DNA from 3 places in the Pseudoalteromonas sp. SG45-2 genome. Region 3 is predicted to be linked to each of the others. Evidence: predicted binding sites of a transcription regulator. Region 3 holds the regulator's gene; each other region holds the start of a gene.
The links. Region 3 encodes sigma-54, which starts transcription at its own class of promoters, with help from an activator protein. Its sites were predicted from a motif close to GTTGGCACGNNNNTNGNNT; they were not measured.
Positions count from the first base shown of each region.

Region 1: the regulator sigma-54 is predicted to act here: its motif matches at 2,270-2,288, upstream of H5116_RS04085 (DUF1328 domain-containing protein).
Region 2: the regulator sigma-54 is predicted to act here: its motif matches at 1,572-1,590, upstream of fliS (flagellar export chaperone FliS).

Region 1 is NZ_JACJEO010000004.1:190,654-200,710, forward strand. Features, by position in the region: gene oadA (sodium-extruding oxaloacetate decarboxylase subunit alpha) at 1-1,551, opposite strand, end outside; gene H5116_RS04080 (OadG family protein) at 1,563-1,808, opposite strand; gene H5116_RS04085 (DUF1328 domain-containing protein) at 2,328-2,501, shown strand; gene H5116_RS04090 (hypothetical protein) at 2,560-2,751, shown strand; gene H5116_RS04095 (YcxB family protein) at 2,886-3,353, shown strand; gene csrA (carbon storage regulator CsrA) at 3,404-3,595, opposite strand; gene H5116_RS04105 (aspartate kinase) at 3,687-4,904, opposite strand; gene alaS (alanine--tRNA ligase) at 4,911-7,511, opposite strand; gene H5116_RS04115 (regulatory protein RecX) at 7,531-7,983, opposite strand; gene H5116_RS04120 (BPSS1780 family membrane protein) at 7,983-8,771, opposite strand; gene ribA (GTP cyclohydrolase II) at 8,853-9,476, opposite strand; gene H5116_RS04130 (low molecular weight protein-tyrosine-phosphatase) at 9,803-10,057, opposite strand, start outside.
Region 2 is NZ_JACJEO010000010.1:118,126-128,182, reverse strand. Features, by position in the region: gene fliD (flagellar filament capping protein FliD) at 1-654, shown strand, start outside; gene H5116_RS09435 (hypothetical protein) at 750-1,064, opposite strand; gene fliS (flagellar export chaperone FliS) at 1,073-1,474, opposite strand; gene H5116_RS09425 (sigma-54-dependent Fis family transcriptional regulator) at 1,896-3,332, shown strand; gene H5116_RS09420 (DNA-3-methyladenine glycosylase I) at 3,635-4,228, opposite strand; gene H5116_RS09415 (PAS domain-containing sensor histidine kinase) at 4,361-5,473, shown strand; gene H5116_RS09410 (sigma-54 dependent transcriptional regulator) at 5,470-6,936, shown strand; gene fliE (flagellar hook-basal body complex protein FliE) at 7,093-7,425, shown strand; gene fliF (flagellar basal-body MS-ring/collar protein FliF) at 7,446-9,161, shown strand; gene fliG (flagellar motor switch protein FliG) at 9,154-10,057, shown strand, end outside.
Region 3 is NZ_JACJEO010000006.1:60,900-70,956, forward strand. Features, by position in the region: gene H5116_RS05605 (protein disulfide oxidoreductase) at 142-549, opposite strand; gene mgtE (magnesium transporter) at 752-2,110, opposite strand; gene H5116_RS05615 (HPr family phosphocarrier protein) at 2,242-2,514, opposite strand; gene rapZ (RNase adapter RapZ) at 2,557-3,402, opposite strand; gene ptsN (PTS IIA-like nitrogen regulatory protein PtsN) at 3,421-3,873, opposite strand; gene hpf (ribosome hibernation promoting factor) at 3,878-4,165, opposite strand; gene H5116_RS05635 (RNA polymerase factor sigma-54) at 4,192-5,691, opposite strand; gene lptB (LPS export ABC transporter ATP-binding protein) at 5,761-6,486, opposite strand; gene lptA (lipopolysaccharide transport periplasmic protein LptA) at 6,483-7,028, opposite strand; gene lptC (LPS export ABC transporter periplasmic protein LptC) at 7,018-7,572, opposite strand; gene kdsC (3-deoxy-manno-octulosonate-8-phosphatase KdsC) at 7,569-8,120, opposite strand; gene H5116_RS05660 (KpsF/GutQ family sugar-phosphate isomerase) at 8,121-9,092, opposite strand; gene H5116_RS05665 (calcium/sodium antiporter) at 9,096-10,057, opposite strand, start outside.

The DNA of each region.
Region 1 (10,057 bases), on a different contig from region 3:
TTGAGGAATGTGCTCAGAGTCTTTTAATGTTACTTCTTTAAGTTCACCACCTTGCGCTACGACTACGTCATAAACTTTACCATCTACTTTTACGCTGTATTGCTCAGCCTTCACTTTGTTATTATTTGAAACTGATTTAGAAGGTGCTTTACTGCTTTTATCTTCAACAGAAGGTACTGGCTCAAATGCATCTGGGTTGTTGCGGTTTTTAATAAACTTCAAACCAACTTGTGGAAATAATGCATAAGTTAATACGTCATCAATTTGATCATCAGCAAGTGTTAAACCTTGCTCTTGTGCTTCTTTTAATAACTCAGCTTCAAGCGTTGCAAGCTCAGGTGCAATGTTATCAGCAGGGCGACAAGTAATAACTTCCGCTCCATCAAGCACGCGCTCTTGTAGCTCTTTATTCATTGGTGCTGGTGTTAAGCCATATTCACCTTTTAATACGCCAGCAGTTTCTTTAGTAATTGTTTTATAACGCTCACCCGTTAGCACATTAAGTACCGCTTGAGTGCCAACAATTTGCGACGTTGGTGTTACTAAAGGTAAAAAGCCAAGATCTTCACGTACACGTGGGATCTCAAGTAAAACCTCATTAAGCTTATCGGCTGCGCCTTGCTCTTTAAGTTGGTTTTCCATGTTTGTAAGCATGCCACCAGGTACTTGAGCTAATAAAATGCGCCCATCAACCCCTTTTAAGCTACCTTCAAATGCCGCATATTTTTTACGTACATCTCTAAAGTAAGCAGCAATTTCTTCTAGGTGGTTTAAATCAAGCTCAGTATCACGCTCAGTCCCTTCAACTATCGATACAATAGTTTCAGTTGCGGAATGTCCATAAGTCATACTCATTGATGAAATAGCGGTATCGAGCATATCAATACCAGCATCAATTGCTTTTTGGTAAGTAGCAGTACTTAAACCTGTTGTAGCGTGGCACTGCATAGCAATTGGAATAGATACAGTTTCTTTAAGTGCTTTAATTAGTTTTTCAGCATCGTACGGCTTTAATAAACCCGCCATATCTTTAATACAAATTGAGTGACAACCCATATCTTCAAGCTGCTTTGCAAGAGTTAGCCACATATCAAGTGTATGAACTGGGCTAACTGTGTACGAAATAGTACCTTGAGCGTGAGCGCCTACTTTTACAGCCGCTTTAATAGCTGTTTCTAGGTTACGTACATCGTTCATTGCATCAAATATACGAAATACATCAACGCCATTTTTATGTGCACGTTCTACAAACTTTTCAACTACGTCATCAGCGTAATGGCGGTAACCTAATAAGTTTTGACCGCGTAATAGCATTTGCTGTTTAGTATTAGGCATCGCTTTTTTAAGTGCACGAATACGCTCCCAAGGATCTTCGCCTAAATAACGAATACACGAGTCAAATGTAGCACCGCCCCACGATTCAATAGACCAATAACCCGCATCGTCTAATTTGCTAGCAATCGGTAGCATATCGTCTAGGCGCATACGCGTTGCTAATAATGATTGGTGAGCATCGCGTAATACCAATTCTGTTAATTTTAATTTAGCCATGTGTGTGCCCCTTATTTATTATTTGATTTGTACTGAGCAATGGCAGCACTAATAGCAGCGATGTGCTCATTAGGCACACCTTGAGATTTAAAAGATGGTGATTTAACTGGTGTCGCCACGTCAGGTTCGCTAAAGCGCGTCACCAAATTAGACATAAGCGTTACTGCACCAATTAATATCGACAGAAATACAAACACCCCAACCATGCCAGTAAGCATTAAGTTACCAGCCGTTGTGAGTAGAGCACCTATATCCATTTTTCTCCCCTTGAAACCCATATCGAAAATAAAAAATCGATTTAATTAAATATTTATTCACTGGATAATAACAAAACTAATCGCTTTGTCTACATCTTGTAAATTGGTAAAACCAATTAAACAATAAATAACATAACACTCAATTAATTTACATGCCATAACTCAGCAATCACGCGCTCTACAATACATACAAGAAATAACGACTATAGCTAATAGTTATATGGAAGTTGTTAATTAACTATCAAGCTAAGTAAAAATAAACACTAATTCTTAATATAAAATGCAAAGCCACACACCAATTGTTAATTGGTCTTACCAAAATAAGTTTATTTAGTGAACATTTAGCAGTTATTTGCAACAGTGTGAATAACTTACATAACAAAGCGTAAAAGTTACTAACCAACTAATAGCTAGAATAACAGCAAAAACCCATAACTAATTGATATTTATGCCAAATAAATTTTGGCATATAACTGGCATTAGTTATTATGAGCAAATTTGATAACCAAGGAGAAAACAATGTTACGCTGGACAATTACATTTTTAGTTATTGCTTTAATCGCTGCAGTGTTAGGTTTTGGTGGCATCGCAGGTGCCGCAGCTGGTATAGCAAAAATTATATTTTTTATCTTTTTAGTACTTTTAGTGATTTCATTAGTTTCAGGTGCACTACGTGGTAAATCACCCAGGTAGATAAAGCATTCATCTAACAAACACTAAAATTTAATTAATACTTACAAGGAATTACACTATGAACTCTACAACTTTAAAAGCAGCACTAATCGCAGTATTTGCAGGTTTTTTCATGATGGGTTGTGAAGACAACCATGCAGAAGATGCTGGCGAACGTATCGACGAAGCAGTAACTGATGTGCAAAACTCTGTTGAAGATGCATGTGAAAATGTTAAAGAAGGCGTGAACGCTGAAGAAACTAACTGTTAATTCTTCTTGTACCGCTAAAAAAAACGGCTTTCGAGCCGTTTTTTTGTGCCAGTAATAAAATCACTGACTATAAAGCTGCTCATTTAGCAGTTAGCTTGTTAAAATAAAAAAAACGATATTTAAAGCAAGGCAAAATGGCATTCACAACCACCTACACATTAGATAAACCCTACTTTTACGAGTGTTTTGATGAGTCACTCCCTTATAGTAAGCGTGCAAAACCTAAATACTTTTTACTTGTGTTGTTAGTTGCGCTTGGTCTATTTGGCATTTATGTTTTAGACGATCATTACTTAGGATCGTTTATGATCATGTTAGCGGTACTCGAGTGCGTCGCTTTTTACTATCGCAGACCATGGTGGGTAACCAGACAAATGCTCAGCAGAGCATCAGGCTCTGAGGTAACACTTACCTTTGATGAAGAAGGTATTAAATCTGCTAATCATTACAAAAGCTATCAATTAGAATGGCAAAATATAAGCGAAGTAATAGACACCCAACAAGGTATTATTATTAAAAACAAAAGCGGCATGCAGTACATATCAAAACAAATACTTAGTCCTGAAACACTCGCTTTTATAAACAAAAAAGCCACTCAGTGAGTGGCTTTTAGTCTAGTTGAGTTAATTACTCAACTACGTATACGTGTTGATTAAGCATTGCCCGGATTAGGGTTCGACTTTTCAGCTTGTATGCGCATATAAATCTCTTCACGATGCACTGATACGTCTTTTGGTGCATTAACACCGATTCGAACTTGATTTCCTTTAACACCTAGAACAGTAACTGTTACTTCGTCACCAATCATTAGGGTTTCACCTACTCTACGAGTTAGTATTAGCATTCTCTTGCTCCCATGTTCCAATAAAAATTATAAGATTCCGCTTAAACATACTAATGAAAATTAGACTGAAAAGTAAGTAAAAACTCGCAATCTATCCATTTTCTGTTAAAAATGCCTTGTGTAATGCACGAACAGCCAACTCTAAGTACTTTTCATCTATTAAAACTGAAATTTTAATCTCTGAAGTCGAGACTAAAACCACATTAATATTTTCCTGCGCTAATGCATCAAAAAATAAACTAGCGACACCAGAATGTGATTTCATACCCATGCCAACAGCAGAAACTTTAGCTACCGCTTGCAATCCGCTTATATTTTGAGCACTGAGCTGAGCTTGATCTTCACTCAATAATTCAAGTGCTTGCAGATAATCATTCGAGTGCACAGTAAAAGCATAGTCTATTTTTTCAAAGTTATGATTAACTTGATTAATCATATCTATTTCGATGCCATTTTCGGCAAAAAGTTTCAATATTTTTGAAAGATATTGCGTGCCCGTTGGTACACCTTGTACCTTAATTAAACATTCGTCACGATTAAACGCAATCCCCGATACAACCTTGCTTGGCATATCGTTCTCCTCAAAGCTTATTAATGTACCTTCATCGGGATTAAAGCTCGAAAGCACCCTAAGTGGCACATTATGTTTTCCTGCGGCTTCTACTGAGCGAATATGCAAAACTTTCGCCCCTAAACTTGCCAGTTCTAGCATTTCGGCAAAGGTAACTTGGCTCATTCTGCGCGCGTTAGGTTCAACACGAGGATCTGTAGTATATACGCCGTCAACGTCTGTATAGATCTGGCATTCGTCAGCTTTTATAGCCGCAGCTATTTCCACAGCCGATGTATCGGTACCGCCGCGCCCAAGCGTTGTAATATTGCCCTCAATATCACGCCCCTGAAACCCAGCAATAATAGCAATACGATTATGCTCAAGCTCATGCTTCAAACGCGTAGCAGCAACCTCTGCAATACGAGCTTTACCAAACATGTTATCGGTTAAAATATTGACTTGATCGGCTAATAGGCTCACAGCAGAGTGGCCACGTTTTATAATAGCCATAGCAAGTAGTGATACAGAAACCTGCTCTCCGGTGCTAATAAGTACATCTAGTTCACGGCTACTCGGGCGAGTATCGATTTGTTTGGCGAGATTAATTAAGCGGTTGGTTTCTCCCGACATAGCCGAGAGCACCACAACCACTTGATGTCCTTGTTGTCTGGTTTTTACAACAAGGTCGGCGACCGCTTCAATTCTCTCTATTGAGCCGACCGAAGTGCCACCGAATTTTTGAACAATAAGCGCCACTTAGGCTTAAGTACGCTCAGTTAACCAAGCTGTAACGCTATCTAGTGCAGCAGCAAGGTTTTGTGGCTCACTACCACCGGCTTGTGCCATATCTGGACGACCGCCACCTTTACCACCTACTTGGCCTGCCATGTGGTTAACTAACTCACCGGCTTTTACTTTGCCTGTTAAGTCTTTAGTTACACCAGCAATTAGGCTTACTTTGTCGCCACTGGCAACACCAAGAGCAATAACACCTGAGCCAATCTTGTTTTTAAGGTCGTCAACCATACCGCGAAGCGCTTTAGATTCAGTACCTTCAACATTTGCTACAAGTAGCTTAACGCCGTTAATTTCAACAATCGAATCAAGTAAAGATGCACCCGCTGCACTTGCTAACTTATCGTTAAGTTGCGCAATTTGCTTTTCAAGACCTTTAGACTTTTCAAGCAACGCAGTTACTTTTTCAAGTACCGATGCGCTATCGCCTTTAACTAAAGCAGCTACATCATGTAATTGTTGCTCTTGCTCGCTAACATAAGCAACTGCATCAGCACCGGTTACCGCTTCAATTCGGCGAACACCTGCGGCAATACCACTTTCAGATACAATTTTGAATAAACCAATATCGCCTGCGCGCTCAACGTGAGTACCACCACAAAGCTCAATAGAGTAGTCGCCAATAGTAACTACACGTACTTCGTCATCATACTTTTCGCCAAACAACGCCATAGCACCTTTCGCTTTAGCATCATCAATAGCCATAAGCTCAGTATTAAGTGCGAAGTTACGACGAATTTCGTCATTAACTACACGCTCAATTTCACGTAGCTCATCTTTAGTAACCGCTTCAAAGTGCGAAAAGTCAAAACGTAAACGATCAGGCTGAACAAGTGAGCCTTTTTGGCCTACATGGTCGCCTAATAATTGGCGTAGTGCTTCGTGTAAAATATGTGTAGCTGTGTGGTTTTTCTTAATGCTATCGCGGCGTGCATCATCAATAGTCGCATCCACTTTATCGTTAACACCAATGCGACCTTGCACAGTACCGTGGTGAGCAAAAGCATTACCAAGTTTAGTGGTATTAGTAACATTAAATTCGCCACCAGCAACTGTAATAGTACCCGTGTCGCCCGTTTGGCCGCCTGATTCAGCGTAAAACGGTGTGCGGTCTAATACTACAATACCTTGTTGACCATCTTCTAATAACTGAACAGCTTCGCCACCGGCAAAAATTTCTACCACTGTCGCGCTATGGTGCGTGCTGTCGTAGCCTTTAAACTCAGTAAGCTTTTCTGATTTTAATTGCTCATTGTAATCAGCACCAAACTTACCCGCTTGTTGCGCTGTTTTACGTTGTACAGCCATGCACTCTTCAAAACCTTGATGATCAATCGTCATCTGGCGCTCACGCGCAACATCGGCCGTTAAATCAGCTGGAAAGCCATACGTATCGTAAAGTTTAAATACTAAGTCGCCCGGTATAATATCGCCTTTAAGGTCACTTAAGCTTTCTTCTAAAATAGCTAAGCCACGCTCAAGTGTTTTACCAAACTGTTCTTCTTCAATGCGTAATACTTTTTCGATAATTTCTTGTTGCTTAGCAAGCTCTGGGTACGCTTGACCCATTTGCTCAATTAGCGCAGCAACTAACTTATAGAAAAACGAACCTTGCGCACCTAACTTATTACCGTGGCGCACAGCACGACGAATAATACGACGTAGTACATAACCACGACCTTCGTTAGATGGCATAACACCGTCAGAGATTAAAAACGCACACGAACGAATATGATCCGCCACTACGCGTAGTGACTTATCGTCCATATCTTGCGCGTTAGTTACACTTGCAGCTGCTGCAATTAAGCCTTGGAATAAATCGATTTCGTAGTTTGAATGCACACCCTGCAAAATTGCAGAAATACGCTCAAGGCCCATTCCCGTATCAACAGACTGCTTAGGTAGAGGCAACATTGTACCGTCGCTTTGACGGTTGTATTGCATAAATACAAGGTTCCAAATTTCGATGAAACGGTCGCCGTCTTCCTCTGGAGTGCCCGGAGGTCCGCCCCAAATATGCTCACCATGGTCATAAAATATTTCAGAACACGGACCACATGGACCAGTATCGCCCATAGACCAAAAGTTGTCAGAGGTCGCAATACGAATAATACGATCTTCACTTAAGCCAATATCTTTTGACCAGTACTCAAACGCTTCTTCATCATCGTGATAAATAGTAACAAGCAGTTTTTCTTGAGGTAATTTAACAACCTCAGTTAAAAACTCCCACGCAAACTTAATCGCGTCTTGCTTAAAGTAATCGCCAAAGCTGAAGTTACCTAACATTTCAAAAAATGTATGGTGGCGAGCAGTGTAGCCTACGTTTTCTAAATCGTTATGCTTACCGCCAGCACGTACACAGCGCTGCGAGCTTGTCGCACGTGTATAAGGGCGGCTTTCTGCGCCTAAAAATACATCTTTAAATTGCACCATGCCGGCATTGTTAAATAACAACGTGGCATCGTTACCCGGTATAAGCGAGCTAGAAGGTACTATTTGATGTTGCTTGCTGGCAAAAAAGTCTAAAAACTGTTGCCTAATTTGTGCGGTAGTCATGTGCTGCATTTGAAAGTCTCACCTGTATTTACTGTGCTTGCATTGCAAAATTAATTTCATCGTAGCTAAAACCCCGATACATTAAGTAGCGCACGCGCTTAGCTTTATCTTTGTAATCGAGATCTGGCGGTGTATTCGAATATTTTTTATTGTACGCATCCTGCGCAAGCTCAAACCAATCTATTTCAAGCTCTTCAACTACCATTTCAAGTAGCGAACGATCAATCCCTTTGCCCATAGCTTCGCTTTGTATTCGCTTAAGCCCGTGGCATTTAAATATGTGTTTTCTTACAAAGCCTTCACAGTATCGCTGCTCGTTAATAAAATTGTGCTTTTCGCACCAATCAAGCAGCGTTTCAATAAACTCTTCTGTCGCTTCTTTTTGCTGTAATTTGAGCGTTAACTCACGACGCGAATATTCTTGGCGCCCTAGTAACCAAAGTACATAGTTTTTTAGTTTTTGCTTTAATTTATCATCCATTAAGCGTCAAAACGTCCGCTTGTTTCACTGCTAAGTGGCTTAACATTAATGTCGTCACTTAATGGTACAACAGGCATAAAAATGGCTTGATAAGATACAAAAAAGCTAATGTAGCAAATCGGCATTAAAATCAACAGTGGTAAGAACGATAAGAACATCGAAAGCGCCATAAATAATGCGCAAATAAGGCCAAAAACGCCAAGTGGCAAAATATTATGATAAAACACCATTAACGACTTTTTAAGCGCCGTTAAAATGCGTGTTTCTTTACTAAAATAAACAAGTGGCACAGCGTACGCAAATGCCGTTAAATAAATTAGCATTGCCATAAAAAATAAAATTACATTCGCGCCCGAAATACTCTCAAGCATTTGCTCAAGTGCTACGTTTGGATCAAGTCCTGGTTGGCTCATAACAGCCACTGCATCGGCAAATAAGCCATTAGCAAGTAACGCCATTAAAATACCCGCACCCATTTGATAAAGTGCTAAACGTAATAACCCTAAACGATTTCCCTTAGCCGTAAATGGCTTGAGAATATCGGCTAGCATAATTTTTCCGCCCTGTTGCTTACTAAGCACCGCTTGGTAAAACCCTGCGGTTAAAAATGGCGTAGCGAGTGCTGCTACTACTTGCAGCAGCGGTAAAAATAAAGACAGCAGCCCTACAATGCCAATAAATAAATGCATAAAAATAAAGGTTGCTGGCTGGGTTTTAAAAATAAGCCATCCGGCTTTTAACCACTTTAGCCCTGCATCGGCTTTAAAAATTCGTAATTGTGTAGACATACTTGCTCTTAATTTAAAACGAAACACGCCAAGTATAACTTGGCGTGAGGGGGGATTAATAGACGAAACGTAATTAAATAATTAAGGTTTTTTAATTTTCTTAATATCTAACATATGCGCGCCATGCTTAATTTTTGTTTCTAGGTACGATTTATTACCCGCAACACCCGCTTTAATGTGCGCATGTGTGCCCACAACCGAGTCAACATTAATACCGGCATCTTTTAATGCATTAAGCTTTTTAGGATTATTAGTCATTAATTTAACGTGACTTAAATTAAGCGCATTGAGCATTAATACCGCATCCGAAAAGTCACGTAAATCATCAGCAAAGCCTAAATGATTATTAGCTTCGTAGGTGTTCATACCTTGCGATTGCAATACGTAAGCGTCTATTTTGTTGTATAAACCAATGCCACGGCCTTCTTGGCGTAAATACAATAAAATACCGCCTTGTTCGTGCATCATTTCAATACATTCATTTAGCTGCTCACCACAATCACAACGCGATGAGTAAAATACATCGCCCGTTAGGCATTCTGAATGCATACGAATTAGCGGTACATCTTGCTCTGTATCGGCGTTATTAAACACCATAGCAATATGTTCTTTACCATCTTTTAAATCAGTAAATGAGATTATTTCTGCAGGGATATCACTATTTCTGCCAACTTTAAGCTGGACTCTTGCTCTTACTTGCGCCACGACAAATCCAAATATTTAAATAACTACGACACGACAATAAAGTGATAGTATCACAAAATAGGATAAATACACCGTAGTACAAGACTGTTTATGGCAAATATATGGCGACGACAGGCGTTATTTTCAAGAGAAGTGAAAGAATTGTTGTAGCCTCTAACGTCTAATGTAGGCGGGAGTTTACCTCGCGCTTTATAAAGTTAATTTAAGCTTCCAACTCAACGCCATCACGTAGAGCGAGCGAAGCGACACCCGACAAAATGGTTATAACTCAAGTGCAGCTCCACTTTAAAATTAATAGCTACCAAAAGCTTGTTAAAGCTTATGCCTTAAATTTTAGCGAGTATTTTATCGCTAGCCGCTTCTATTAAATCGAGCACATTTTCAAAGCCATCATCGCCGCCGTAATAGGGATCGGGAATAGCGCTTTGGGCTTGCTCGCCATATTCTAAAAACAGCGCTAATTTGTACTGTAGATGCTCAGGGCACTGGGCTTTTAAATCAGCTAAGTTTTGCGTATCGGCCGCTAAAATTAAATCAAACTCAGTAAAGTCGCTTGTACGTACTTTACGTGAATAAATACC
Region 2 (10,057 bases), on a different contig from region 3:
ATTACTGCTAAAAAGTTGCATGCCACTGACGACGACTTAAGTGATATATCGGTTACCGAAAACAACACTAATATTAAAACAGGTTTAAATGGGTTTATTGCTAGTTACAATGAATTGTTAGAGCTGAGCAATAATTTAGGAGCCTCAAGTGAAGCGGGTGCAGGAGTCATGGCTGGAGATTCACTACTTCGAGGCGTTATGTCAAAGCTTCGTAGTGAAATAACTGAATCAGTTGATTTAGGTGACGGTAACTCGTTATCACTTTCGCGGCTAGGTGTAGAAACAGATCGCTACGGTGTTTTAACGCTAAATACAGAAACACTCGATGAGCAAATAGACGCAGATGTAAATTTAGTGCAGCAGTTTTTTGTAGGTAATGACGATGATGGCTTCGCACAGTCTTTTGATGAGCTAATGAGCTTTTATACAGATTCTGACGGCATTATCCAAAACCGAATTGATAGTAAAACAAATCAGCTAGACGATTTAGATGATCAGCGCTTGGACCTTGCCAGTAAAATGGAGTCGCTATCGTCTCGCTTATATGCTCAATATAATGCGATGGATTTATTAGTGGCGAGCCTTAATAACACCAGCAGTTATGTTCAAGCTCAATTAGAGAATATGCCAGGCGTAGTAAGAGATAACTCCTAGTACATAACTATGATATTAAATTAATAACTAAATTAAGAAAGCACAAAAAACCGTTATTTAAAACGGTTTTTTTGTGTTTTCTATTTAAGTAGATTTTAGCGACTTGCTTTATAAGCTTTAATCGCCTTACCTGATTTTTTATGTTTAATAATAGCTTTAGATGACTCGTTTTTTGCACTATTCGCTTTTACTAAAATGGTATTTATACTAAGCTGAATTAATTCTAATTGCTTTGCGCTTGGGCCGTCGCTGCTTTCGCACCATTGCTTTAGTTCAACATTTAAAGTGTCTAAAAGAGGCCGAGCTTCGTCTGCGTTATTATCATTTACTAACACTTCAATATTACTAAGCAACGTTTGTATGAGCTCAGAGTAGTTTGTTAGTTGCTCTGAAGATGTTGGCGAGTCCATAATTGAAATTAAACCGCAGGGCTTCGTTGATCTAGTGGAATGTTATCCCAGCCTTCTTTAATTTCTTTAACAATACTTGATACTTCCACAATTGCTTCAATATCGTTGTTTATGTTCGCTTGCGTTAAACGGCGTTGGCAGTAATCGTAAAGTGCCAATAAATTGTTAGAAATACTAGGGTCTTGCTCTACTTCTAAATTAAGTGCGTCTTGCAGTGCACCAAATAATAAAACACAGGCCGAAATATTTTCACCTTTTTTTTGTATTTCTTTGCGCTCAATAAACCCTTTAGTTGCTGCTAAGCGACCGATGATATTACTGAATATAAGGTTTATTTGTTCGTAAGGGGCCATTTCGGCAATGCTGCTAGCACGAACTTGACCGTATTTTTTTACTGAGACATGAGCCATGGGAAGATCCTAAAATTTAAAACAATAAAATTATGTGAAAGCTAATATAAAAACTTATATAAAAATTCAATAAAGCTTTTATACTTTTATAGAAATAAAGCAATATTAATGCCAAGCATTTTTACTTATTTATGTATCGGCATTTGTAACTTCAACTTAAATTTATTTACTAACAATAGCATTTTTATAGCCGAGTAAATTAATTTTTAGGGCTAAGTTATAGTTAGGTAATAGTTAAGTAATGGCTAAGTTAAAACTATAACCCATACTTAATGATTAACTATTAAGTATGATTGACTTAACTAGCCCGCCTGTTTTTTGGCGTTTATGTCAAAAAACTGCCGCTATCACTTGCATCCATGCTGAACTGGCTTACAATTTAAATAATTATACAAATTAGTGAAAGTACGGCTCGCTAAATATGATCTTGATTTTAGATAATAATAACAACCGCGCAATAGGATTAAATGCTTCACTTGGCTTTATTGGTGAAGCTGTACAACTATTAAGCGAAGACTGCTTTGAACAAGAATGCAAAAAATATCAGCAGCAAGAATGCATGATTATTTTAGGAGCTTTGCAATCACTGGACCACGAAAGCTTAATTAAACGCTATCCAACATTACCGTTTTTATTAATTGGCGAAACGCTAAAACCACTATTAAGTATCGCTAATGTGGTGGGGCTTATTTGCGAGCCATTTAATCACGAAGTGACAACGCAGTTACTTCACGATTGCCAGCAGTATCAGCGCATGTTGCCAAATGAGCATAAGCATTCTAAACCACATAAAACTTTTGACGGACTTGTTGGTGAAACAGAGGCCGTAAAAGATGTTCGCTTTTTAATTGAACAAGTGGCAAAAACCGACGCTAATGTTTTAATTTTAGGCGAATCAGGCACAGGTAAAGAAGTGGTTGCCCGTAATGTTCACTTGCTTTCAAAGCGCATTAATGGACCGTTTGTACCTGTAAACTGTGGTGCTATTCCGGCAGAGCTGCTCGAAAGTGAACTATTTGGCCACGAAAAAGGCGCGTTTACTGGTGCTATATCGGCTCGTAAAGGGCGCTTTGAACTAGCTCAAGGCGGGACGCTATTTTTAGATGAAATAGGCGATATGCCACTGCAAATGCAAGTTAAGTTGCTGCGAGTATTGCAAGAACGCAGCTACGAACGTGTTGGTGGTACAAAGGCAATCCAAGCTGATGTACGCGTTATTGCGGCCACGCATCGTAATCTTGAAACAATGATTGAAGAGGGTAGTTTTAGGGAAGATTTATATTACCGTTTAAATGTATTCCCTATCGAAAACCCATCGCTGAGTGAACGAGCTGATGATATTCCGCTGCTTTTAAAAGAGTTAATGCGCCGTGTTAACGACCAGACTGGTTCTACCGCTAAGTTTACAGAGCGCGCAGTTGAGAGCTTAAAAGAACATGCTTGGCCTGGTAATATTCGTGAGCTTGCTAATTTGGTGGAGCGTATGGTTATTATGTTCCCTGACAAAGTGGTCGATATTCCTGATTTACCTAACAAATATCGTTACATTGAAGTTGAAGCCTACGAGCCAGAATACCCTGAAGAGTTAATGGAAAAAGACGCCTTTAACGACATATTTAGTACAGGCTTTAGTGATTACGAAAGTGAGCCAGACGCTGAGTTTAGCCAAACGGGTAGTGGGCTATTACCTGATGATGGTATTGAACTTAAAGATTATTTAGCAGAGCTTGAAATTAGCTTAATTACCCAAGCGTTAGAGCGCTATGATTACGTTGTAGCTCGCGCTGCAGAGATATTAGGGGTTCGCAGAACAACACTCGTTGAGAAAATGAAAAAGTATAATCTTTCACGAGATTAGAAGTACGAAAATGGTGAAATACTTTTCGTTATTTATTATTCATTTGTGATCAATCACTTTACGGGCTTTGCCCGTCACGCAAGCATGGCGTCTACAAGATAACCCAAACTTAAACCTTGGCGGTAGACGCTGAGTTTGCTCGCGTGAAAAGCGTAGCTTTTAATCATTTAAATAAAACGTTATTTCACAAAGAGAAAAACGAAGGTAAATGAGAAACCATAGTCAATTTACGCTTTACTTCTCTAAAGCGCAGCGTCTCTTAACCTCTTTGTGAACTAATCACTTTTATGGTTATAAATCACTTACTCACTAAAAGTCTTAATAATTTCTTCTTTCCTAAAACAATCATTACTGTGATCGTTAACCATACCGCAGGCCTGCATATGCGCATATACCGTTGTTGGGCCTAAAAACTTAAAACCCCGTTTTTTTAAATCTTTAGCAAATGCAGTTGATGCCTCTGTAATTGCTGGGTAGTCCTCAGCGTTATTTAAATTACTTATAATCGGTTTATTATCGACAAACTGCCATTGGTAGTTACTAAAACTTCCAAATTCTTTTTGTATTTCTATAAAGCACTTTGCGTTGTTAACAGTTGCCGCAATTTTTAAGCGATTGCGCACAATACCCTCATCAAGCATTAATCTCTCAATGTCATCTTGTGTGAGTTGTGCCACTTTATCTACATCAAAATTGGCAAATGCTTTTTTATAACCGCTGCGCTTTTTTAAAATTGTGTACCAGCTTAAGCCGGCTTGCGCTGATTCAAGAGTGATAAATTCAAACAGCTTTGTATCATCATAAAGAGGGACGCCCCATTCTTCATCATGGTAAATAACGTAGTCGGGTTTAGTGGTGTCGAGCCACGGGCAACGGCACTTTTTTTGCTCACTCATTATTATTCCTTTTTGTGTGCGTCATTTTTATGTCGCTCAAATTATTGATGTAACTTAATGATAAGTATGTAAATAAATTTTGGTATAAATCGTGCATTTAGACTTGTATCTACATCAATTCGAGATTTGATTATGGCCCTTGCTAGCGTGCTAAAACCACAGTTTTTTTCTGCAAATCAGTATAACCCATGTTTACTTCAAGAGGAGTACATTGGTGAATTAAGCGATCTGCGCAAGCAAGCAAGTTGGCTTTCGCATTTGGTTGATACCATGCCAGCAGGCGTGGTTGTACTTGATGGCAAAGGGTTGATTGCAAAAGCGAATCAAATAGCGATTGATATGCTTGGCGAGCCACTTGAAGGCGAACGCTGGTTTAATGTTATTCAGCGCTCTTTTAGGCCACATCAAGATGATGGCCATGAAGTGTCTTTAAAAGACGGACGCCTAATAAAACTTGATATTACTGCTTTAGCACCAGAGCCTGGGCAACTTATTTTAATGACGGATTTAACCGAAACTCGCCGCTTACAAAAACGTGTTGCACATATGCAGCGATTAAGCGCGCTGGGCAAAATGGTTGCATCATTAGCGCATCAAGTCCGTACGCCGCTCTCAGCCGCTATGCTTTATGCTGCTAATTTAGGGTCAAAGCGCTTACCCGAAGCATCTCGCGATAATTTTCAAACAAAGTTAATGTCGCGTTTAAAAGATTTAGAAACTCAAGTAAACGACATGCTGTTATTTGCTAAAAGTGGCGATCAGCAAGTTGTTGAGCAAGTTTCAATGCAGCAGCTTTTAACCGAAGTTAAAGCAGGTGCTGATGCGATGGTCGCACTTAATGAAAGTGAGCTAGATGTAAGCTTACCAGAACCCGATATACAAATAGTTGGTAATAAAACGGCATTGGCCAGTGCTATTCAAAATCTAGTGCACAATAGTATTCAAGTTATTGGCGGTGGCGCAAAAGTAAAAATTAGCGCACAAAGAGATTTAAAAGATTTAGATATGGTTCGTATTAGTGTGAGCGACAATGGCCCAGGTGTTGATTTAAGCCAAAGCGATAAAATTTTTGAACCATTTTTTACTACAAAAAGTCAGGGCACAGGTTTAGGGCTTGCTGTAGTGAGTTCGGTGGCTAGTGCGCACCAAGGCCGTGTTGATGTGACTAATAATACGCATGGTGGTGCCTGCTTTAGCTTGTTACTGCCTATTAAGGCAACATCTAAATTAGAGGGGTCATTATGAGTAACACTATTTTAGTTGTCGAAGATGACGCTGGGCTTCGTGAAGCCTTAATAGATACCCTTGAAATGTCGGGTATTGAATGTGTTGCAGCGAGCAGTGCTGAGCAAGCAATGATATTGCTTAAAAAAGATCAATTTTCGCTTGTTGTAAGCGACGTGCAAATGGGCGCAATGAGTGGACTTGATTTACTACGCAGTATTAAATTAAACCACCCTGACTTACCTGTATTGATGATGACGGCGTACGCCACAATTGACGATGCGGTAGAAGCCATGCGTCTAGGTGCAATTGACTACATGGCTAAACCATTTGCACCTGAAGTGCTGTTAAATATGGTGAGCCGTTATTTACCTGAAAAAGCAAAAGAAACCGACGGACCTATTGTTGCTGACCCAACTAGTATTCAATTATTGGAGCTTGCGAGTAAAGTAGCACGCTCTGATGCAAGTGTAATGGTACTTGGCCCAAGTGGTTCAGGTAAGGAAGTACTTGCTCGCTATATTCATGATAAGTCGAGCCGCTGTAATGAGCCATTTGTGGCGATTAACTGCGCGGCTATTCCTGAAAATATGCTCGAAGCCACTTTATTTGGTTACGAAAAAGGGGCTTTTACAGGCGCGATTCAAGCATGTCCGGGTAAGTTTGAGCAAGCACAAGGCGGGACTATTTTACTTGATGAAATTACAGAGATGGACTTAGGGCTACAAGCAAAGCTGTTACGCGTACTGCAAGAGCGTGAAGTAGAGCGTTTAGGGGGTCGTAAAACAATCCAGCTCGATGTACGTATTTTGGCAACCAGTAATCGTGATTTAAAAGAAGCCGTGTCTGAAAACCAATTTAGAGAAGATCTATATTACAGGCTTAATGTTTTTCCATTAATGTGGCGACCATTGTGCCAACGCCCTGGCGATATTATTGTATTGGCTAAGCATTTAATTGAGCGCCATATCAGTAAAAGTAAAGAGCTAATGGCGTATTTAGATAAAGCTGCCGAGCAAAAGTTACTGGCTCACGCGTGGCCTGGAAATGTACGCGAGCTTGATAACGTTATACAGCGTGCGCTTATACTGCGAAGTGGCGATACAATAAACGAGCATGCTATTTTTATTGAAAACTTAGCGCCTAATAACTTTGTTATGGAGCCATCATTGGCACCGGCGCAAACAGTATCGCCAACAGAAGTGGCTCACGTAAATAAAGGCGTTGATATAAGCACGCTAAGCTCTGCATATTATGATGAAAAATTGCATGCCGAGGATGAGCCTAAACAAGGTTTACTAGCAGCAGATACCGGTAGCTATAAAGATGAGCTTAAAGACAAAGAGCATCGCATTATTTTAGAAACCCTTGCACGTTGCCAAGGTAAGCGTAAAGACGTTGCCGAAACGTTGGGCATAAGCCCACGAACTTTACGTTATAAACTAGCGCAAATGCGCGATTTAGGTATTTCACTTCCTGCATAACCTCCTATAAACCCTAAGTTTGCGCTGCGAACTTAGGGTTGTCAAAACTCTGACTCACATAATTTAAAGCTAACCGCATGTATTTCAACAATTAATTTATTGGCATGTTTTGTGCTTTATTACTTGTAAGAGTTCACTGCGTGTCAGAGATAAATTATGAAAATTCAAAACAGTGCTGTATTTCAAGAAATGCAATCAATGGCTTTAGAAGCCGGCCGTAATAATCAAATAAATAAATTGCCGACTCAAGTTCAGCCTACTTCTACTTCCCAGTTTGGCGACATGCTAAGTGATGCACTAAATACAGTGCACGGTTTACAGCAAGATGCAGGTCAAAAAGTAACAGCGGTTGAAATGGGTGATCGAAGTGTATCGCTTGCTGAGGCGATGATTGCTTCTCAAAAATCGTCAGTTGCTTTTGAGGCTACAGTACAGGTTCGTAATAAACTTGTTGAAGCTTATAAAGAAATCATGAACATGCCTGTTTAATTAGGTAGTGGAGAATTATTGTGGCGCAATCTAACCAATCTACAGACCTAGCACTTGCTGGCGGCGGTATCGACCAAAGTGGTGGTGATGATCAACAAGAACAAAAGTCAGGCTACTTAAGTGCTTTAAGTGGTGTTGATGTATTGCGCCAAGTAACACTGGTAATAGCATTAGCGATTTGTTTAGCTATCGCGATTTTCATTATTATTTGGGCTCGTCAGCCAGATATGCGCCCGTTAGGCAAAATGCAAACTGAAGAGCTTATTCAAACATTAGACTTTTTAGATGCACAAAAAATTGAATATCAACTCGATGGCAATGTTGTATCGGTTGATGAAAGTGAATACCAAAACATTAAGCTACTAATGACCCGTGAAGGGTTAGAGCAAGGTCCAGCATCAGGCTCTGACATTATTATGCAAGATATGGGCTTTGGCGTAAGCCAACGCTTGGAGCGTGAGCGCCTAAAACATGGTCGTGAACAGCAATTAGCACGCACAATTGAAGAGCTTAACAACATTACTCGCGCCAAAGTATTGTTAGCCATTCCTAAAGAAAACGTATTTGCCCGCAGAGAGAAAAAACCATCCGCTACTGTTGTATTAACACTTAAGCGTGGCCGCTCACTTGACCGTGAAGAAGTAGACTCTGTTGTTGATATGATTGCTTCTGCAGTACAAGGCTTAGAGCCTGCACGTGTTACAGTCACTGACCAAAATGGTCGATTATTAAATTCAGGTTCGCAAAGCTCATTAGCAGCACGCTCTCGTAAAGAATACGATTTAGAACGTAAGCGCGAACAAGAGTATCTTGAAAAAATAGACAGTATTTTAATACCGGTTGTTGGGCTTGCAAACTATACAGCTCAAGTTGATTTGAGCATGGACTTTAGCTCAGTTGAGGAAACTCAAAAGCGTTATAACCCAGACCTACCAGCGGTTAGAAGCGAAACCACATTTGAAGAAAATAACATTGGTGGTTTAGCTGTTGGTATTCCTGGTGCGCTTACAAATCAACCACCGCTAAACTCAAACATCCCTGAAGTTGCAGGACAAGGCGGCGCAGGCACAGCTACGTCACCAACACGTAGCCACAAAGAAGCAACACGTAATTATGAACTCGATACAACTATTTCTCACAAGCGCCAGCAAAGTGGTGTAATACGCAGAATAAGTGTGTCAGTTGCTGTTGACTATGTCCCTAAAGTGGGAGAAAACGGCGAAACAACTATGGCCCCGCGCTCGGTAGAGGCATTGTCAAATATTCGTCGCTTACTACAAGGTGGTGTAGGTTTTGATATGCAACGTGGTGATGCACTTGAAGTAGTAACAGTGCCGTTTGTACGTGAAGCAACAAATTTATCAATAGAAGTGCCACTGTGGGAACAAGACTGGTTTATGAAAATAGCCCGCCTTGTGCTAGGCGCCTTAGTTATCATTGTATTGATAATGGCAGTAGTAAAACCAATGCTTAAGCGCTTAATTTACCCAGACGATACACTAGAAGAATACGACGAAGATGCATTAAGTTCAGGCGTAGATATTGGCGACAATACACTTGATATGCTAAATAAAGACTTTGATTCTGCTTCGGTTGGTTTCTCAAGTGATGGTACACTGCAGTTACCGGATTTACATGGCGACGAAGATTTACTCAAAGCAATTCGTGCCCTTGTAGCTAACGAACCAGAACTATCATCACAAGTAGTGAAAGCGTGGTTAACAGAAGATGACTGATCAAGAACAAAAACAACTCCCGCCAGCCTTTGATGTTGATAAGCTAGATGGGGTAGATAAAGCCGCTATATTACTTTTGAGTTTATCAGAAGAAGATGCCGCGCAAATCCTTAAACACTTAGAACCTAAACAGGTGCAAAAAGTGGGTATGGCAATGGCTGGGCTACAGGATTTATCTCAAGCTAAAATTAGCGCTGTACACAACTTGTTTATAGAACAAATTCAAAGCTTTAGTACCATTGGTTTTCAGTCAGAAGACTTTATTAAAAAAGCGCTTACAGCAGCACTTGGTGAAGACAAAGCCGCTAGCCTTATTGACCAAATTGTTATGGGCTCAGGTGCTAAAGGCTTGGATTCATTAAAATGGATGGACTCTAAGCAGGTAGCAAACATTATTCGTAATGAGCATCCGCAAATTCAAACCATTGTATTATCGTATTTAGAGCCAGAACAGTCAGCTGAGATTATTGCTCAGTTCCCTGAAAAAGTGCGTTTAGATTTAACAATGCGTATTGCAAACCTTGAAGAAGTTCAGCCAGCAGCACTGCAAGAGCTAAACGAAATTATGGAAAAACAATTTGCCGGCCAAGCAGGTGCACAAGCCGCTAAAATGGGTGGCTTAAAAGCAGCTGCAGATATAATGAACTACCTAGATACCAATGTAGAAGGGCAGTTAATGGACTCTATTCGTGAGCATGACGAAGAGATGTCGCAGCAAATTCAAGACTTAATGTTTGTGTTTGAAAACTTAATGGATGTTGAAGACCGTGGTATTCAAGCAATCCTGCGAGAAGTACAACAAGACGTATTAATGAAAGCAATTAAAGGCACCGACGATGCCCTTAAAGATAAAATACTGGGCAATATGTCTAAGCGTGCAGCCGAAATGCTTGCTG
Region 3 (10,057 bases):
AATTGCGGTACGCGTTTTTTAGCTTTTGTATACGTAAATTAAGTCAGCTTTGCTCTTTATTATCTATATTATTGTAGGTGATAAAGAGTGAGGTTTTAGAGCCCCTTCTCTTTAGATATCCTGTGCTAAGTTTAGCTTTTTTTAAAGCATTGATGATAACCACAAACGCAATTTAAGTGACCATAACGGCTGAATGCCGGTGAGTCCTTGCGTCATTTTATTATCTTTTAAGATTATATAAGATGGCGTGACTTGTCCCTGCCAATCGGAAAATATCTCCCCGTGTTGATCGTTAACAGTACTGAAGCTGTAGCCTTGCTCATTTAAATAATCATGCAGCTCTTGATCAGAGCCTGATTTTATCGCGATGCTCACGACGGGGTATTTATTCTCGTTTGCGAGTTCGTTTATGGCAGGGGAGGTAATACTACAAATAGGACACCAAGTTCCCCAAAAATACACAAGCGTGGGTTTATCTTGGCTCATTGCTGCTAAATCAATGTTTTGCCCTTTATAATCGATTAATTGTAATTGAGGATTTGCTGGCATGACAGGTTGCCGCCACCAATTGACGGCAGTATAAATGACGAAAAATATAGAGCCATATACCAGTACGCTTTTTAATATGGATACGCTTTTTTGTTTTAGCGTTTTTTTAGGTATGTCATTTTTATGTTTGGTATCCGTTGCCATAGCTACTGATTTACCCTAAGTATTTTTGCTGTAGTTTTTTACATTTAAAGCGTTTAATTTATATCAGCAACCATGTAGCAGTACCTAAAAAGGCGAATATACCAACAATATCAGTCACCGTGGTTAGCACCACACTCCCTGCAAGAGCAGGGTCTATATTCATTCTTTTAAGAATTATTGGAATACTTGCCCCAGCAACACCTGCCACCACTAAGTTCATAAACATAGCGAAGGCGAGTACGCCACCAAGCATAAAGTCCCACTGCCATAGCGCAATAACACCCGCAATTAATAGTGACCACAAAATACCGTTTAGCGCGCCAATGGCCAGTTCTTTCATCATCAAGAAACGTTGGTTTGTTTGGTTTATATGACCTACTGCAATACCACGGATAACAAGCGTTAATGATTGGCTACCAGCAACACCACCCATAGAAGGGACAATACCGTTAAGCACAGCCAAAATAGGGAGCACATCTAAAGTGCCTTCAAAAAAGCTAGCTACAAAAGCAGCTGCAAGTGCGGTTAGTAAGTTAACTCCTAGCCAAACTGAGCGTTTTTTAGAGCTTTTTAGTACTGGCGCGAATGTATCCTCTTCATCATCAAGACCGGCTAGGCTTAATAAGCTATGCTCGGCATCTTCTCGGATTACATCAACGATGTCATCGATAGTAACACGACCGAGGAGTTGGTCGTTATCGTCCACCACTGGGGCCGATATCCAATTATGACGCTCAAATAATTGCGCTACTTCACTTTCATCCATTGAGATTGGGATAGACTCACAATCTTCATCCATTAAATCGCGGACAATTTTTTCTGGCGGATTAGTTAATAATGTACTCAGCGATAAAGCGCCTATAAAGCAGTTATGTTTATCAACAACATATAAATCATCTGTACCCTCTGGTAACTCACCACGCAGTCTAATATAACGAAGTACAACATCGAGTGTTACATCAGGGCGAATGGTCACCGTATCGGTGTTCATTAGCGCACCTGCTGAACGCTCTTGATATGACAGTGCTTGCGTGGCACGTTCACGGTCTTGAATGTCCATCGCGCTAACAACGTCTTTATAGACGGTATCTGGCAGGCTACGTAATACTTCACCTAAGTCATCGTGGCCCATGTCTTCAGTTGCGGCGGCAATGTGCTTAGGTTCCATTTGGGCAATAATGCCTAAACGAACATCTTCAGATAATTCTTCAAGAACATCACCCTGCACATCAGGATCGACCAATTGCCAAAGCAGTCGGCGAATTTTATGCGGTGATGATTCTAATAATAATGCGGTATCACAAGGAGCCGTTTTTGCGAGCATGCGCCTAACTTGAACAAATTGACCACTATTGAGTGACTTCGTCACCTGCTTTAGTTGCTGTAGTGGATAATCTTGTTCAAAAGCTTCTGGCATTGGCGTCCTTTATAAATTGTTATATTACTTTATGGGGGGAGGTGAGTTAACTGGCGTTACTAACCTATTTATTTTATATATCTGTTTTAATTGAAGCACTAGTAATGCGAATATTGTTTTTATAAAACAGATTATTCTTGTTCATTAAAGCGTTGTGCTATTAATTCTCCAACAGCGTGTAAAGCTTGCTCAGAATCAGGGCCTTTACAAACAACTTTAACTTCTTTTCCTTGGCTACTTTCAAGTAACATTAATGCAAGTACGCTATCGCCTGCTGCTTCTTTGTCATCTTGGAATAATGTGATTGTCGCATCAAATTGTACTGCTAATTGCGCAAGCACAGTAGCTGCTCTGGCGTGTAAGCCTAATTTGTTTTTTATTAAAAAGGTATCTTCACAATGCATAACTTACTCTACCTAAGCTGAACAGGTGATTATTCAGCTATATTATTTTTCTTGCTCGCGATGGCGAATTTTTACATTGGGATGTGTCATTGCAAAACTTTCACCGATAGTTTGCGCTAAATACACAGAGCGATGTTGCCCGCCTGTACACCCAATAGCAATGGTTAAATAACTGCGGTTATTTCGTTCTAAATGCGGTAACCACGTTTGTACAAATGTTTGAATTTGCCATGTGAATTTTTGCACTATGCTGTGATTAGCTAAATAGTCTTTAACCGGTTGATCTAACCCATTTAAAGGCTTCAACTCTGGTTCCCAGTGTGGATTTGGTAAAAAGCGTGCATCAAATACGTAGTCTGCTTCTTTTGGTATACCGTGTTTAAAGCCAAATGATTCAAATGTGACAATCAGTTGCTTATCTTTTTTACCTAAAATCTTTTCACGAATAGATTCAGCGAGTTGATGAACACTTAAATCAGTCGTATCTATCATAAAGTCGGCGCGAGTGGTTAATACATCAAGTAATTCTTTTTCTTTTTTGATGGCTAAATCAAGGGGCAACGAGTCTATTGATAGTGGGTGTAATCTGCGTGTTTCAGAAAAACGTTTGATCAATGTCTGATCGTCGCTATCTAAATAAAATAACGTAGGGTTTGCAAAGCCTGGTAAGTATTCAAGAATATCGTTAAATTCATCTTGTTCTTTAGGGATGTTGCGCACATCAATGCTAACAGCAATTTTATCGTAGCTATCAGATACACTGCGAACTAATGAAGGAAGTAGGTTTACTGGAATATTATCTACGCAATAATAACCTAAATCTTCTACAACGCGCAAAGCAACCGACTTTCCAGAACCAGAACGGCCGCTTATGATAATTAACTCCATTTAACACCCTTTATAAAACTATGATTGATCGACAATAACTTGGTAAAGCTCAGTATCAGATTTTGCACTGCGTAACTGTTTACAAAAATCTTTGTTGTTTAGTTTATCAGCAATGGTTGCTAGAGTCTTTAAGTGCTGCTGGTTATCGCCATCTGGTACGATGAGTGCGACAAAAATATCAACAGGGCGATTATCGATTGCATCAAAGTTTATTGGAGTTTCGCTAACGAGCACTAAAGCCAAAGGCTCTTCTGCACCGCTCATTCTTCCATGAGGAATAGCAATGCCACGCCCTATACCTGTACTACCTAATTTCTCTCTGCTCATTAAAGCATTAAGAATATCTTGTTGCGGTAAATACGGAAGTTTGTCGTGAGCAAGTTCGCTAATGAACTCTAAAATTCTTTTTTTGCTATTAAAAAGGACCGCAGCTTTGCTGCAGTCCTGGCATATAAGTGAACTTAATTTCATCATATTAGTGTCGAGCAAGCTTCTCTTTGTGTTTGATTACTTGGCGATCGAGCTTGTCGATCAACGAGTCAATAGCGGCATACATATCTTGATGTTCTGTAGAGGCAAATAGCTCAGCACCGCTTACGTGTATTGTGGCTTCTGCTTTTTGATTTAATTTTTCTACATCGAGAATGACATGAACATTATTAATATGATCAGAGTGTCTTTCAAGCTTCGCAAATTTAGTATTAATATAGTCTCTTAGTGAATCGGTTAATTCTACGTGACGACCAGTTAAGTTTAGTTGCATAAGCATTACCCTCTTAGTTTAGCGTCTTAAATCAGACTTTTACGCTGATTTGACGGTGGAATAGCAAGAGATTCGCGGTATTTTGCGATTGTACGTCTCGCTACTTTAATTCCTTGCTCAGCCAATATATCCGCTATTTTGCTATCACTCAATGGTTTTGCTGAGTTTTCTGCTGCGATTAATTTTCGGATAAGCGCACGTATTGCTGTAGATGAACATTCACCACCGTTTTCAGTACTTACATGGCTTGAGAAAAAATATTTAAGCTCAAATATACCACGGGGTGTATGCATGTACTTTTGAGTAGTTACGCGAGAAATTGTCGATTCGTGCATTTCTACCATTTCAGCAACATCATTTAAAACCATTGGTTTCATGGCTTCAGGGCCATGTTCAAAAAAGCCTTGTTGTTGCTTAACAATACAATTAGTAACTTTTAATAGCGTGTCGTTTCTACTTTCTAAGCTTTTAATAAACCATTTAGCTTCTTGTAAATGTGAGCGAATAAACTGGCTGTCGCCACTTGATTTTACAGTGCGAGACATTGCTGCGTATTGGCTATTAACACGAATTTTAGGCATGCTATCTGGGTTTAATTCGACAACCCAGCGGCCTTTAATTTTTTTAACTGACACATCAGGAATAACATACTCAGATTCTTCCCTTACAATAGTATCTGCAGGTTTTGGGTTGAGAGTATGTATTAGTGTCATTACTTCTTTAAGCTCTTCTTCTTTGAGCTTAGTTTTTTTCATTAATGTACGATAGTCGCGAGCTGCTAATAGATCAATATGCTCGGTTAAAATCATTTTCGTTTCATTAATATAAGGTGTTTCTTTATCAAATTGATTAAGCTGAATACACAAACACTCTTGTAAACTACGTGCAGCAATACCAACAGGATCAAACAGTTGGATGCGTTTTAATACCGCTTCAATTTCATCAAGTTCGACTTCGTTATCATCTTCGTTTTCTTGATTAAAGCTTTCTAAAATCTCTTCGCAGCTTAGTGTTAAAATACCTGAATCATCGACAGCTTCTACAATAGCAATAGCAATAGCTTCGTCTGTAGGGCTAAATGGCGTTAGTTGTAATTGCCACATTAAATACTCATGGAGCGTTTCAGTAGAGGCGCCTTGGTATATTGATTCGTCTTCAGGCATTGGACCTGATGAGGCTGCAGGAGCGGCACTCATGTACTCATCCCAACTGACATCCATAGCCATGTCGTCACTTAGCGTGTCTTTTGCAAGTGCTTCACCAGTATCTTGTTCGTATTCGCTCGGAGCATCATCAGCAGATGCGCTAACAGTTATGTCATCGGTATCAGCTTTTTGCTCGTTTTTACCAGCAGCGTCTTCGGAATAGTCTGCCTCTTCAACCTCTAATAGTGGATTACTGTCGAGAGCTTCTTGTATTTCTTGCTGGAGATCCAATGTACTGAGTTGCAACAAACGAATAGCTTGTTGCAACTGTGGAGTCATTGTAAGTTGCTGGCCCATGCGCAGCTGTAGTGATTGCCTCATGTATCTCTAACAATCCTTTTATGTTGTTATAATTAATACTAGCAGATGCTTAAAGACATGGCGTAAATGTTACAGCCTAAATTGCTCGCCTAAGTAAACATCGCGTACTGTTTTATCATTTAATACGTGTTCTGGAGTACCTGATGCAATCAGCTCCCCATGAGAAACAATGTAGGCTTTTTCACAAACATCAAGGGTCTCTCTTACGTTATGGTCGGTAATTAATACACCAATCCCACGATTTTTAAGATGTTCTATTATTTTCTTTATATCTAATACCGAAATAGGGTCAACACCGGCAAACGGTTCATCCAGTAATATAAATTTAGGATCTGCTGCCAGCGCTCGTGCTATTTCTACACGACGACGTTCTCCCCCCGATAATGCCATACCTTGGCTATCACGAATGTGTTGTATGCTAAATTCATCTAATAAGTTATTGAGCGTGTCTTCTCTGGCTTGTTTATTTAGTTCTTTGCGCGTTTCTAAAATGGCCATTAAGTTTTGATAAACAGTCAGCTTTCTAAAAATCGATGACTCTTGTGGTAAGTAGCCTATGCCTAATCTAGCACGACTATGCATAGGTAAAAGAGTAATATCGTTATCATCAATAGATATTTTACCTTTGTCGCTAGGAACAAGCCCTACAATCATATAAAAAGTCGTTGTTTTACCAGCACCGTTAGGGCCAAGTAAGCCAACTATACTGCCAGCTTGTACTTCAAGGCCGACGTTTTTTACAACTTCACGACCTTTATAGCTTTTTGCCAATAGTTCTGCTTTTAATGTGCTCATGGTTGACCTTTATCGCCTTTTTTACTTTTTTTAGCTTCGATCGGTACTAAAATTGTGTGAACGCGGTCAGTTGAGTTTTCATCTTTTTCGGCACTGATGAGCTGCTGCTCTATGTCGTAGGTAATGCTTTTAGCATTTATTTTTTGTCCGGCTTGCGAAACTTGTGCATTACCAACAAGCGTTAAAAAACGCTTAGATACATCATAACGTACTTCGTCAGCACTGGCGCTCATAGTCGTGCCGTCTGATTGCTTTTCTTCAAAGTGCGCAGGGCTACCTGTGGCAATTAATAATTGTTTATTATCACCAAGTTCATCACGTTTGTGTACTTCTAGGCGATCGGCTGTAATGCGGCGATTACCGTGAATAATCTCAACGTTTTTCTCAAAAATACCCACATTAGCTTTCAATTGACCTTCTTGCTTGTCGGCACTTATTGAAATTTGATTGGCAGCAGGTTGCGTGTTTTGCTCTGCAGCACTACTATTAAACGCTAGTATAAGTGTAGGAATTATAAGTGATTTTAATATTTTATTGGTCATAATATATGGTTCGCGTATGGTTAATTAGTTTTATCACTTCGGTTTTCAAGTCGGCTTCTAGGCCTTTACCGGTGATTTTTAAATTGGGTCCAGTGATAATGACGGGTTGCTCCGAACGCATTGTTAATAACTTTATATCAACCTGAATATTATCAGCATTGATTTTGTCTATCATGGCGTTATCGGTTAAATTTTTGGCAACCACATTACCTTCTAAAATTAATTGTTTATCTTCATATAATGTTGCTTCGTCTGCATTTATTTGCCACGTTTGTTGCTCGTTATATAAAGTAAAAATGGGTTTTTCAAAAAACGTGAAACCTAATTGCTGGTATAGCTCCATTTTAGCCGCAGTGACTTTGTGGCTAATTTTACCTTGCTCATCATAGGCTGTCTGTTTGAGCTCAATAGCTATGTAATCAGGCTTAGCAACAACTTCAGGCTCAGCCTGAGGCACAATATTTGTTTGTGCAAAATAAGGGTACCAAAGCCAAACCATACAGCTAATGAATAAAACGCTTAATATTATGCGCGCTGCATTCATGAACTAGTGCCTTGTGTAGTCAATGCTTTACCATTTTCAAGCATGAGCAAATCGGTGAGTTCTCTCACAGCGCCAAAACCACCAGGCATTTGCGTTACATAATGTGACAAACGCTTAATAAGAGGGTGGGCATCATTTACTGCAACGGCAAAGCCTACTAACTCCATAACAGGCATGTCAGGACCGTCATCACCAATATAAGCAATTTGTTCATCGCTAAGGTTGAGTTTATCTTTTAATTCTTGATAGGCAATGAGCTTATTTTCTTGGCCTTGATAAATATGCTGTACGGTTAAGCTGCTCATACGTTGTTGTACTATCTGTGAATGACGACCAGTAATAACAGCTACTTCAAAGCCACTGTTTATAAGTGCTTTAATGCCAAAACCATCTTTTGTATTAAATGCTTTTAGCTCTTCACCTTGATTGCCAAGGTAAATACGGCCATCAGAAAATACACCATCAATATCGCATATAAGTAGTTTTACTTTTTTAGCGCGTGCTTTTGCATCATCGCTCAGCGGTTGATAGAGTTCTTCAAATTGCATTTATAACACTCCTGCTTTTAATAGGTCTTGCATATTTAATGCGCCAATAGGTTGGTTTTTCTCATTGACGACGATTAGGCCATTTATACGTTTACGTTCCATAATATTGAGCGCTTCAGCGGCTAAAATATCTTGCGTAGCTGTAGTGCATGACTTAGTCATAACAACATCTATTTGTGTTGTATGAATATCAATTCTTTGTTCTAAAATGCGACGTAAGTCACCATCGGTAAATAACCCTACGAGTTGCTGATTTTCATCAACAATGGCTGTCATACCTAATCCTTTAGCTGACATTTCTATTAGAGCATCTTTAACTGTTTGTGAAACATCAATAATAGGTGTATTTGCGCCGCTGTGCATAACATCTTTTAAAGTAAGTAATAAGCGCTTGCCTAAACTACCACCTGGGTGAGATAGCGCGAAGTCATCAGCTGTAAAGCCGCGAGCTTCTAATAATGCAACTGCCATGGCATCGCCCATCGCAAGCGTTGCAGTGGTACTTGATGTAGGGGCTAGACCCAATGAACAAGCTTCTTTTTCTACTTTAATGCACACATGTACATTAGCAAGGGTTGCCATTGTTGATTGTGTATTGCCAGTCATCGCTATCATTTTGGCACCAAGTCGTTTTAAAACCGGAATGATATTTAAAACTTCGCTGGTTTCCCCTGAATTAGAAATAAGCATAACCACGTCATTTTTAGTGATCATACCTAAATCACCATGACTTGCTTCACCAGGGTGAACAAAAAACGCAGGGCTGCCAGTGCTTGCAAGGGTTGCCGCTATTTTATTGCCAATATGGCCTGATTTTCCCATGCCAATAACAATAATACGGCCTTCACAGTCGTACATTAATTGGCACGCGTTATGAAAATTTTCATCTACATATTGTGCAATATCACTAAGTGCTTGGCGCTCAACATCTAAAACGCGAAGGCCTTGTTCAATAAAGTTTAGCGTTGCCATCATTTACCCTACTTGACTAAAAATATACCCTTGGTAACCCAAAAACGCTATTAGCAATAAGCCGCCTTCTACCCTATTGATACGCTGGGTGCCTCTAAAGTTCAATGACATAATAATAAGAGCAAGTGTTGCACCAATCATAATTAATATATCTCGGCTTACTAACGATGGATCAATTGCTGAAGGATTAATAATACCTGCTAGAGGTAATACAGCTAAAATATTAAATATGTTTGAGCCAACAATATTACCTAGTGCTAAATCATCTTCATTTTTAAGTACACCTGCAACCGAGGCGGCAAGTTCAGGCAAGCTAGTACCAATGGCAATAATTGTTAAACCAATGACTAAGTCGCTTAAGCCGAAGTATTTAGCAATATCAACAGCTGAGCCGATTAAAAAATGAGAACTAACCGGCAAGAGTACCATGCCGACAATTAACCAAAATACCGCTTTTTTAGTAGGTACATCGTTTGGTACATCGTCGCAGGCTTCTGAGACAAATGGGTCATCTTGGTTTTTTGCACGCATAGATACAATGATTAACCCACCGATGAATACGATAAAGCCAACTAAAAGCGCAACACCTTCACTAAATGAAAAGTAGTTATCTGAGAACACATACCAAGTAGCTAAAGATACGAGCATCACTAATGGCATTTCACGTTTTAACGTACTAGATGAAACTGAAAGAGGGCGAAATAGAGCAGTGATACCTAACACAAGTAAAATGTTTGTAATATTAGAGCCAACAGCATTGCCAACGGCTGTGTCGGTTTTGTTAGCCAAAGCGGCAGAGGCTGAAACCATCATTTCAGGGGCTGAAGAGCCCATGGCTACAACGGTCAAACCAACAATAAGTGTAGGTACACCAAAGTTTTTAGCAAGAGCCGCAGCCCCATAAACAAACCTATCGGCACTCCAAACAAGAGCTGCAAAACCAAGAATTAAAATAACAAACGAGG